DNA from 3 places in the Quadrisphaera sp. KR29 genome. Region 3 is predicted to be linked to each of the others. Evidence: riboswitches for the same ligand, from Rfam matches in the RefSeq annotation. Region 3 holds a riboswitch; each other region holds the start of a gene.
The links. A riboswitch is a leader RNA that binds a small molecule or an ion and turns the genes downstream of it on or off. The one in region 3 is predicted to bind S-adenosylmethionine.
Positions count from the first base shown of each region.

Region 1: another riboswitch for S-adenosylmethionine. It lies ahead of ACUN9U_RS06245 (methionine ABC transporter ATP-binding protein); the one in region 3 lies ahead of ACUN9U_RS08405 (putative leader peptide).
Region 2: another riboswitch for S-adenosylmethionine. It lies ahead of ACUN9U_RS09405 (methylenetetrahydrofolate reductase); the one in region 3 lies ahead of ACUN9U_RS08405 (putative leader peptide).

Region 1 is NZ_JBQXXG010000005.1:99,470-101,718, reverse strand. Features, by position in the region: gene ACUN9U_RS06245 (methionine ABC transporter ATP-binding protein) at 1-945, opposite strand, end outside; SAM riboswitch class IV at 1,240-1,351, opposite strand; gene ACUN9U_RS06240 (maleylpyruvate isomerase N-terminal domain-containing protein) at 1,487-2,236, shown strand.
Region 2 is NZ_JBQXXG010000008.1:104,384-106,632, forward strand. Features, by position in the region: gene metE (5-methyltetrahydropteroyltriglutamate--homocysteine S-methyltransferase) at 1-291, opposite strand, end outside; gene ACUN9U_RS09405 (methylenetetrahydrofolate reductase) at 288-1,334, opposite strand; SAM riboswitch class I at 1,419-1,506, opposite strand; gene ACUN9U_RS09410 (low molecular weight protein-tyrosine-phosphatase) at 1,685-2,182, opposite strand; gene ACUN9U_RS09415 (dihydroxyacetone kinase subunit DhaK) at 2,227-2,249, opposite strand, start outside.
Region 3 is NZ_JBQXXG010000007.1:76,660-78,908, reverse strand. Features, by position in the region: gene ACUN9U_RS08410 (MetQ/NlpA family ABC transporter substrate-binding protein) at 1-473, opposite strand, end outside; gene ACUN9U_RS08405 (putative leader peptide) at 899-1,003, opposite strand; SAM riboswitch class IV at 1,046-1,155, opposite strand; gene ACUN9U_RS08400 (OsmC family protein) at 1,310-1,777, shown strand; gene ACUN9U_RS08395 (beta-class carbonic anhydrase) at 1,936-2,249, shown strand, end outside.

The sequences.
Region 1 (2,249 bases), on a different contig from region 3:
GACGTCGTCGTCGTCCAGGTGCGCCGGGGCGCCGACGACGGCGTGGCCGACGGCCACCCCGGCCACGGTGCTCAGCGACGCGCCCAGCAGCTCGAGGTCGGTGCCGAGGGCGCGGGAGGCGCGGACCAGCCAGTCGGTCGGGACGCGGGTGCCGGCGTGGCTGACCACCCACACCGACCGCTGCCGGCCCTCCTCGGTGGCGCCCGCGTGCGCGCGCCGCGGCAGCAGCTCCCGGCCGAGCGGGGACGCCGGGGTGTGGAGCAGGTCCACCAGGGCGCCGTGCTCGACGATGCGGCCGTGGTCGAGCCGGGCGACCGTGTCGGCCACCGCGACGACGGTGTCCATCTCGTGGGTGATGAACAGGACGGCCAGCTGCAGGTCGTCGCGCAGCTCCTTGAGCAGCGCGACGATGCTCGCCGTGGCCTGCGGGTCCAGGCCGGAGGTGGCCTCGTCGGAGAGCAGCACGCTCGGCCGCAGCGCGAGGGCGCGGGCGATGCCCACGCGCTGGCGCTGGCCGCCGGACAGCTCGTGCGGGTGGCGGTGGGCCTTGTCGGCCAGGCCGACGCGCTCCAGCAGCTCGGCGACCCGCGCTCTGCGCTGCGCAGGCACCACGCCGAGGTGCTTGAGCGGCAGCTCGACGTTCTGTGCGGCGGTGCGGCGTGTCAGCAGGCCGTCGGCCTGGAACACGGTGCCGATGCCGCGACGGGCCTCGCGCAGGTCGCGCTCGGACAGGGCGGTGAGGTCGCGCCCGCCGACGAGCACGGAGCCCGAGGTCGGGCGCTCCAGCAGCGTGGTGCAGGCGGCGAGCGTGGACTTGCCGGCGCCGGACGGGCCGACGACGGCGGTGATCTCGCCGGGGGAGACCGTGAGGTCGAGGGAGTCCAGCACGGTGGTGGCGTGCTGGCCCTCGCCGTAGGTCTTGGTGAGCGACCTGAGCTCGATCACGGCTCGATCACCGTGGCCTCCAAGGTGGTGGGTGGGGCGTTCCGGGCAGGGGGCATCGCCGCTCGGCGGTCACGCACAGTGAGCGCGAGCAGTGGGTGGGGGGGCGCCGGGGGAGCGGCGCGGAGAGGTGCGACGCGCGGGGCAGCGACCGCTGCCGACGCTCCGAGCAGGGACGAGCGGTCAGCGGTGCGTGCGCTGGGGCCGAGGGCCGGCCGTGTCAGCGGGCTGCGGTCAGGCGCGTCGCCAGCGACAGTCGCCGCTGGTGGGGGCGTGCGTCAGCACGTCGGCTCCTCTGAGTCGTCCTTGCCCGTGCCGGTGGGCACGGACCTGGTCTTCACCCGGAGCACCCCATGACGAGCAGGGTTGCCGGCCAGCGAGCCGGGGCTTGGCGCTGGCGCTCATGACCTTGGCAGGACCGTAGCGGGTCGGTCGCCCGAGAGTCAACGCTGTGTCACGACCAGCGTGGCGGGACCTCGGCGTCCGCTGTCGGGGCCGGGTGTGCCGCGGGCACCGCCTGGGCCGCTAGCGTCCGCGTGTGGAGATGGCGCGCGCCGCGGACCTGGTCGAGCGGGAGGCCGGGCGGCTCGCCGCGGCCCTGCGGCCGGAGGGCCTCGCCGTCGTCGTCCCCGGTTGCCCGGGGTGGACGCTGGCCGACCTCGCGCGCCACACCGGAGGGGTGCACCGCTGGGCGCGGGCAGCACTGGGCACGGCCCCCGACGGCTCTCCCGGTGGCGAGCCGTCAGGACCGCCGGACGACGACGCCGTGCCCGCGTGGTTCGCCGTCGGAGCCGGAGAGCTCGTGGCGGCGCTGGCCTCGCTGTCTCCGGCGGCGCCCTGCTGGACGTTCGCCGCCGCCGAGGCGCCCGCGACGGCCGCCTTCTGGGCGCGGCGCCAGGCGCACGAGACCGCCCTGCACCGCTGGGACGCCGAGTCCGCGCTCGCGGCCGCCGGCCTCGCCGCTGCTCCCGACCCGGCGACGTGGCTGGGGGAGGACGTCGCCGCGGACGGTGTGGCGGAGGTCGCCGACGTCATGCTCCCGCGGCAGGTGCGCCTGGGACGCACCCCGGCGCTGCCGGGGGCGCTGGCGCTCGAGAGCCCGTCCGGCCGCAGCCTGCTCGGCGGTGCGGGCGCTCCTCAGCCAGCCGCGGAGCTGCGCGGCCCCGCACCGGCGCTGCTGCTCCTGGTGTGGGGGCGCACCACCCTCGACGCCGAGCTGGCGACCGGCCGGTTGGCGCTGGCGGGCAGCCGCGACGCCGCAGCGCGGCTGCTGTCCGGCGCCCTCACCCCCTGAGGCCCCACGTCCC
Region 2 (2,249 bases), on a different contig from region 3:
GGAGAAGCGCGCCGGGACGGCACCGACGGCGACGGCGAGGTCCAGCACCGCGTCGTAGCGGGAGGCGTCGGAGGGCACCGCCGCCTGCTCGCCCAGGCCCAGGGCGGCCAGGCGGGCGCGGCCGCGGCGGCGCAGCCCCGCCAGCTCGCCGGCGGTGGTGGCGGCGTCGGCGCGGCCGGCCCAGAAGGCCTCCAGGGCCCGCTTGCCCTCGCGGGCGGGGCCGACGCGGGGGTAGCCCAGCACGGTGGCCGCCGGGAACGGCGGCAGCGGGGTGGTCTGCGGGGTGGTCACGAGCGGCCTCCGGGGCAGGAGCAGGCGGGCACGGGCAGCAGGTCAAGGGCGTCGAGGACGTCGACGACGGCCTCGTGGCGGTTCATGGAGTACAGGTGCAGGCCGGGCGCGCCGGCGTCGAGCAGGTCCCGGCACAGCCGCGCGGTGAGCTGCACGCCGAGGCGGTGGCGGGCGCAGCGCTCGTCCTCGCCGTAGCCGGACAGCGCCGCCAGCACCGACGGGGGCGGCTCGACGCCCGCCAGCCGCGCCACGCGCTGCACCCGCTGGGGGTCGGTCACCGGCAGCACGCCGGGGACCAGGGGGACGTCGAGGCCGGCCGCCGCGGCGCGCTCCCGCAGGGCGGTGTACTCCGCGGCGTCGAAGACCACCTGGGTCAGCGCGAACCCGGCGCCGGCCTCGACCTTGGCCCGCAGCGCCGCGATGTCCTGGGAGGGCGCCGCCGAAGCGGGGTGCCCACCGGGGAAGGCGGCGACGGCCAGGTCGAGCGCGCGCCGGTCGGCGCCGAGGTGCGGACCCGGGTGCAGGTCGGGCCCGCCGAGCAGGCGCACCAGGTCGGCCGAGGAGGGCACCGCGTCGGGCGGGGGCCGCCAGCCGGGGTCGCGCGGGGGGTCGCCGCGCAGGGCCAGGAAGCCCGTGGCGCCGGCTCCGACCAGCTCGCGGGCCACCGAGAGGACCTCCTCGGGCCCGTGCGAGACGCACGTGAGGTGCGCCAGCACCGGCAGCGCGCCGCCGGCGCGAGCGCCCGCGGGACCGCCCGGGTCAGCGTCCTGGTCGCGGACCCCGGCGCTGACCCGGTGCACCTCGGCCACGGTCGCGGCGCTCTCGGCGCGGGAGGAGCCCCCGGCGCCGTAGGTGACGCTGGCGAAGTCCAGGCCGGCGCTGACCAGGTGGCCGACGGCCTCCCCGAAGCCGGCGCGGGCCTGGGGCCGGGGCGGGAACAGCTCCACCGAGAGCACCGGGCGCGTGCGCCGCCCGCTGGCCACCGCGCGCAGCTGCTCGGTGACAGGCCCGAGCAGCGCCCCGGCGACCTCGGTGCGGCTCACCGCCGGGTGCGGGGGGCGGGCGCCGGGCACCGCGCGTGCGGGGGCGCCGGTGGGTGCGGTCGTCGGGACGTGCGGCACGGAGATCTCCCATCGAGCCTGGCGGGAGCACCACACCCGAGGGTGGTTGCTGCGGCGTCGACGAGCCAGGTCTCTCGGCCGCTCTGGATGGCGAACCGCGACTGTAGGGCATCCCCGGCCGGCGGGTCGACCACCGCGCCGCCAGGACGGCGTGCCGGCGCGCCGCCGGGCGCCTCACCGGGCGCCTCACCGGGCGCCTCACCGGGCGCCTCACCGGGCGCCTCACCGGGCGCGTCGGCGGACGCAGCCGGGACCACCGCGGCAGGCACGGCTCACCGGCTGTGCGCCAGCTCCGCGCGGACGCGGTCGACGACGCCGTCGGCGGCGGCCTCGACCTGCGCCAGGCAGACCTCGAAGTCGCGCAGGTCCCCGTACCAGGGGTCGGCCACGTCGAGACCCGCCCCGACGAGCCCGGCGGCCGCCGGGTCGAAGGAGCGCCACAGCACCACCCGGTCCGAGGCGCCCGGCGCCAGCCGCTGCAGCGCCCGGCGGTGCGCGGCGGTCATGGCCAGCACCAGGTCGCGCTGCTCGACCTGCCCGGGCTGCACCTGCCGGGCGCGGTGGGCCCGCTCGCCGCGGTCGGGCACCTCGTAGCCCGCCTCGAGCAGCACCCGGCGGGCGCGCCGGTCGATCGGGCCGCCCTCCTCCTCGTCGGAGGTGCCGGTGGAGTCGACCACCACGTCCTCGCCCAGGCCCGCCTCCTCCAGGCGGTGGCGCAGCACCACCTCCGCCATGGGGGAGCGGCAGATGTTGCCCGTGCAGACCGTCATGATCCGGTACGGGCGCCGGCCCGGGGTGCTGGTGGAGGGGGAGCTCACCCCCCGATGGTCCCCGAGG
Region 3 (2,249 bases):
TGGGTGATGACGGTGGAGAAGACCGGGGTGATGTCGGCCCCGTTCTCGCGGTTGAAGGCCGACAGGTACAGCACGTGCTGGAACGCGTTGCCGTCGACAGTCCCCGCCACCAGCTCGGTGTTCGGCAGCACCCAGTCGTCGACGTTGGTCCAGGTGAGGTCGAGGCCCTTCTCGGCGGCGACCTCCTTGATCGCGTCCTGGAACTGGGTGTCCTCGGCCACGGCGAGGTCGAGGCTGTAGCGCTCCGCGGGGGCGTCTCCGCCGGCTGCGGCGCCGGCGGCCTCGGCCGAGCCTCCCGAGGTGCTGGCGACGGCGACGCCGGTGGCGACGCCGGCCACGGCCAGGGCCCCGACCACCGCCGCGATGACGCCGTTGCGGCGCCGCTTGCCGCGGGCGGCGACGGCGGCCCGCAGGTCGCTCGGCTGCTGGTCGGAGTGCTCGGGCTGGGGCGTGGGGGTGCTGTTCGCAGACATGGGTGTCCTCCGGTGCGGGGGCGCGTCAGCGCGACGCGGGTGTGCGGTGTGGGGTGTGGGGTCTCCGGAGGCGGGGCCGCCGACGTCCGTCGGGCGGACCGTCCCCGGGGGAGTGGGCGTGAGGGGTCGCCGCTCGGACCGCTTCCAGCGGGTCCGGGCGCAGCGGCGCCCTGTCAGCGCGTGGTGGGTGCGAGCCCGTCAGCGCGCGGGAGGACGTGGCCGTTGCACGCTGGTGCCTGCTGGTCGGCCGGCCGCCGTGCCCCGGGCACGGCCGGCTCGCCGCCGGTCGAGCGGGCGCACCTGCTCAGGCAGCGGCAGCGACCGGACGCGACCAGGGTCGGGCGACGAGCTCCGGGGCTGGGACGGGGCACCCAGCCGGACGGACCGGCGGGGAGCTGTCCTCGCTCAGGACGGGGGGTCGTCGCTCAGGACGCAGGACGGTGCAGCCACGTGCAACAGGTCGCGCTCGCGGTGCGGCGCAGGTCGACGTGGCGACGTCGTGAAGCTGTCTGGCTCTGGCAAGCGATCACCGGCGAGAGGTGCACGTCGGTCCTTCAGCTCAAGGCTCCGCAGAGCCGCGCTTGCTGGACGCTCCGCCCAGCCGGGTCGTCACCTGGGGCACCCCACCGCGGAGGAGGGTTGCCGTGCAGCGAGCCAGGGCTTTCCGCTGCAACTCTTGACCTGGGAGGAACCTAGGAGGTCCCCGTCGCCTGCGTCAAGACGGCTCCCGCGCGAGCCGACCCGGGGGAGGGGAGCCGTGCGCTCGCGGCGGAGGTCGGCCTGGATCCGCGACGGGGTCTGACGGATGGTCGCCCGCGACACGTACTGTCCGCGCCATGCCCGTCAAGCAGACCGTGCCCTTCGTCCTCGACGCCGAGGGCACCGGCGTGGCCCAGCGCCTGGTGGTCGCCGGTGAGCACGAGCACGTCTTCACCGCCGACACCTACCCCTCCTTCGGCGGGCAGGACGCCGCCCCCAGCCCCCTGAGCTACCTGCTGGGAGCCCTGACCAGCTGCAACCAGGTCACCGGCAGCCTGGTCGCCTCCGGCCTGGGCATCGCCGTGGGCACCTGGTCCTTCCGCATCCAGGGCGACCTGGACCCCTCCGTCATCGCCGGCGGGGCCGAGGGCAACGCCAACTTCGAGCGCGTCTCGGTGAGGGTGGAGGTGCAGACCGACGCCTCCGAGGAGGTCTTCGAGACCTTCCAGGCGGAGACCGAGCGCCGCTGCCCGGTGACGCAGATGTTCAAGCGCAGCGGGCTCGACTACACCAGCGAGTGGGTCAAGACCCCGCTCGCGCGGTGAGCGACCCGGTGCGGATGTCCAGGCGCTCGCACGTCGACCTCCTGCGCACCGCGTCGCAGCGCTGTCGTTGACCCGGCGCCTGGATCGCTGACGACGACGGCGCCGGGGCGGCAGCGCCGCACCCACCCCCCCACCCCTGCGATGCCGGAGGTCTTCCCGTGTCCACCACCGACCAGCTGCTGCAGAACGCCCGCGCCTACGCCGACCGCTTCACCGAGGGCTCCCTGCCCCTGCCTCCCGCCCAGCACGTCGCCGTGCTGGCGTGCATGGACGCCCGCCTGGACCCCCAGGCCCTGCTGGGCCTGGAGCTCGGGGACGCCCACGTCATCCGCAACGCCGGCGGCGTCGTCACCGACGACGAGCTGCGGTCCCTGGCGATCAGCCAGCGGCTGCTGGGCACCACCGAGATCATCCTCATCCACCACACCGACTGCGGGATGCTCACCTTCACCGACGAGGACTTCGCCGAGGC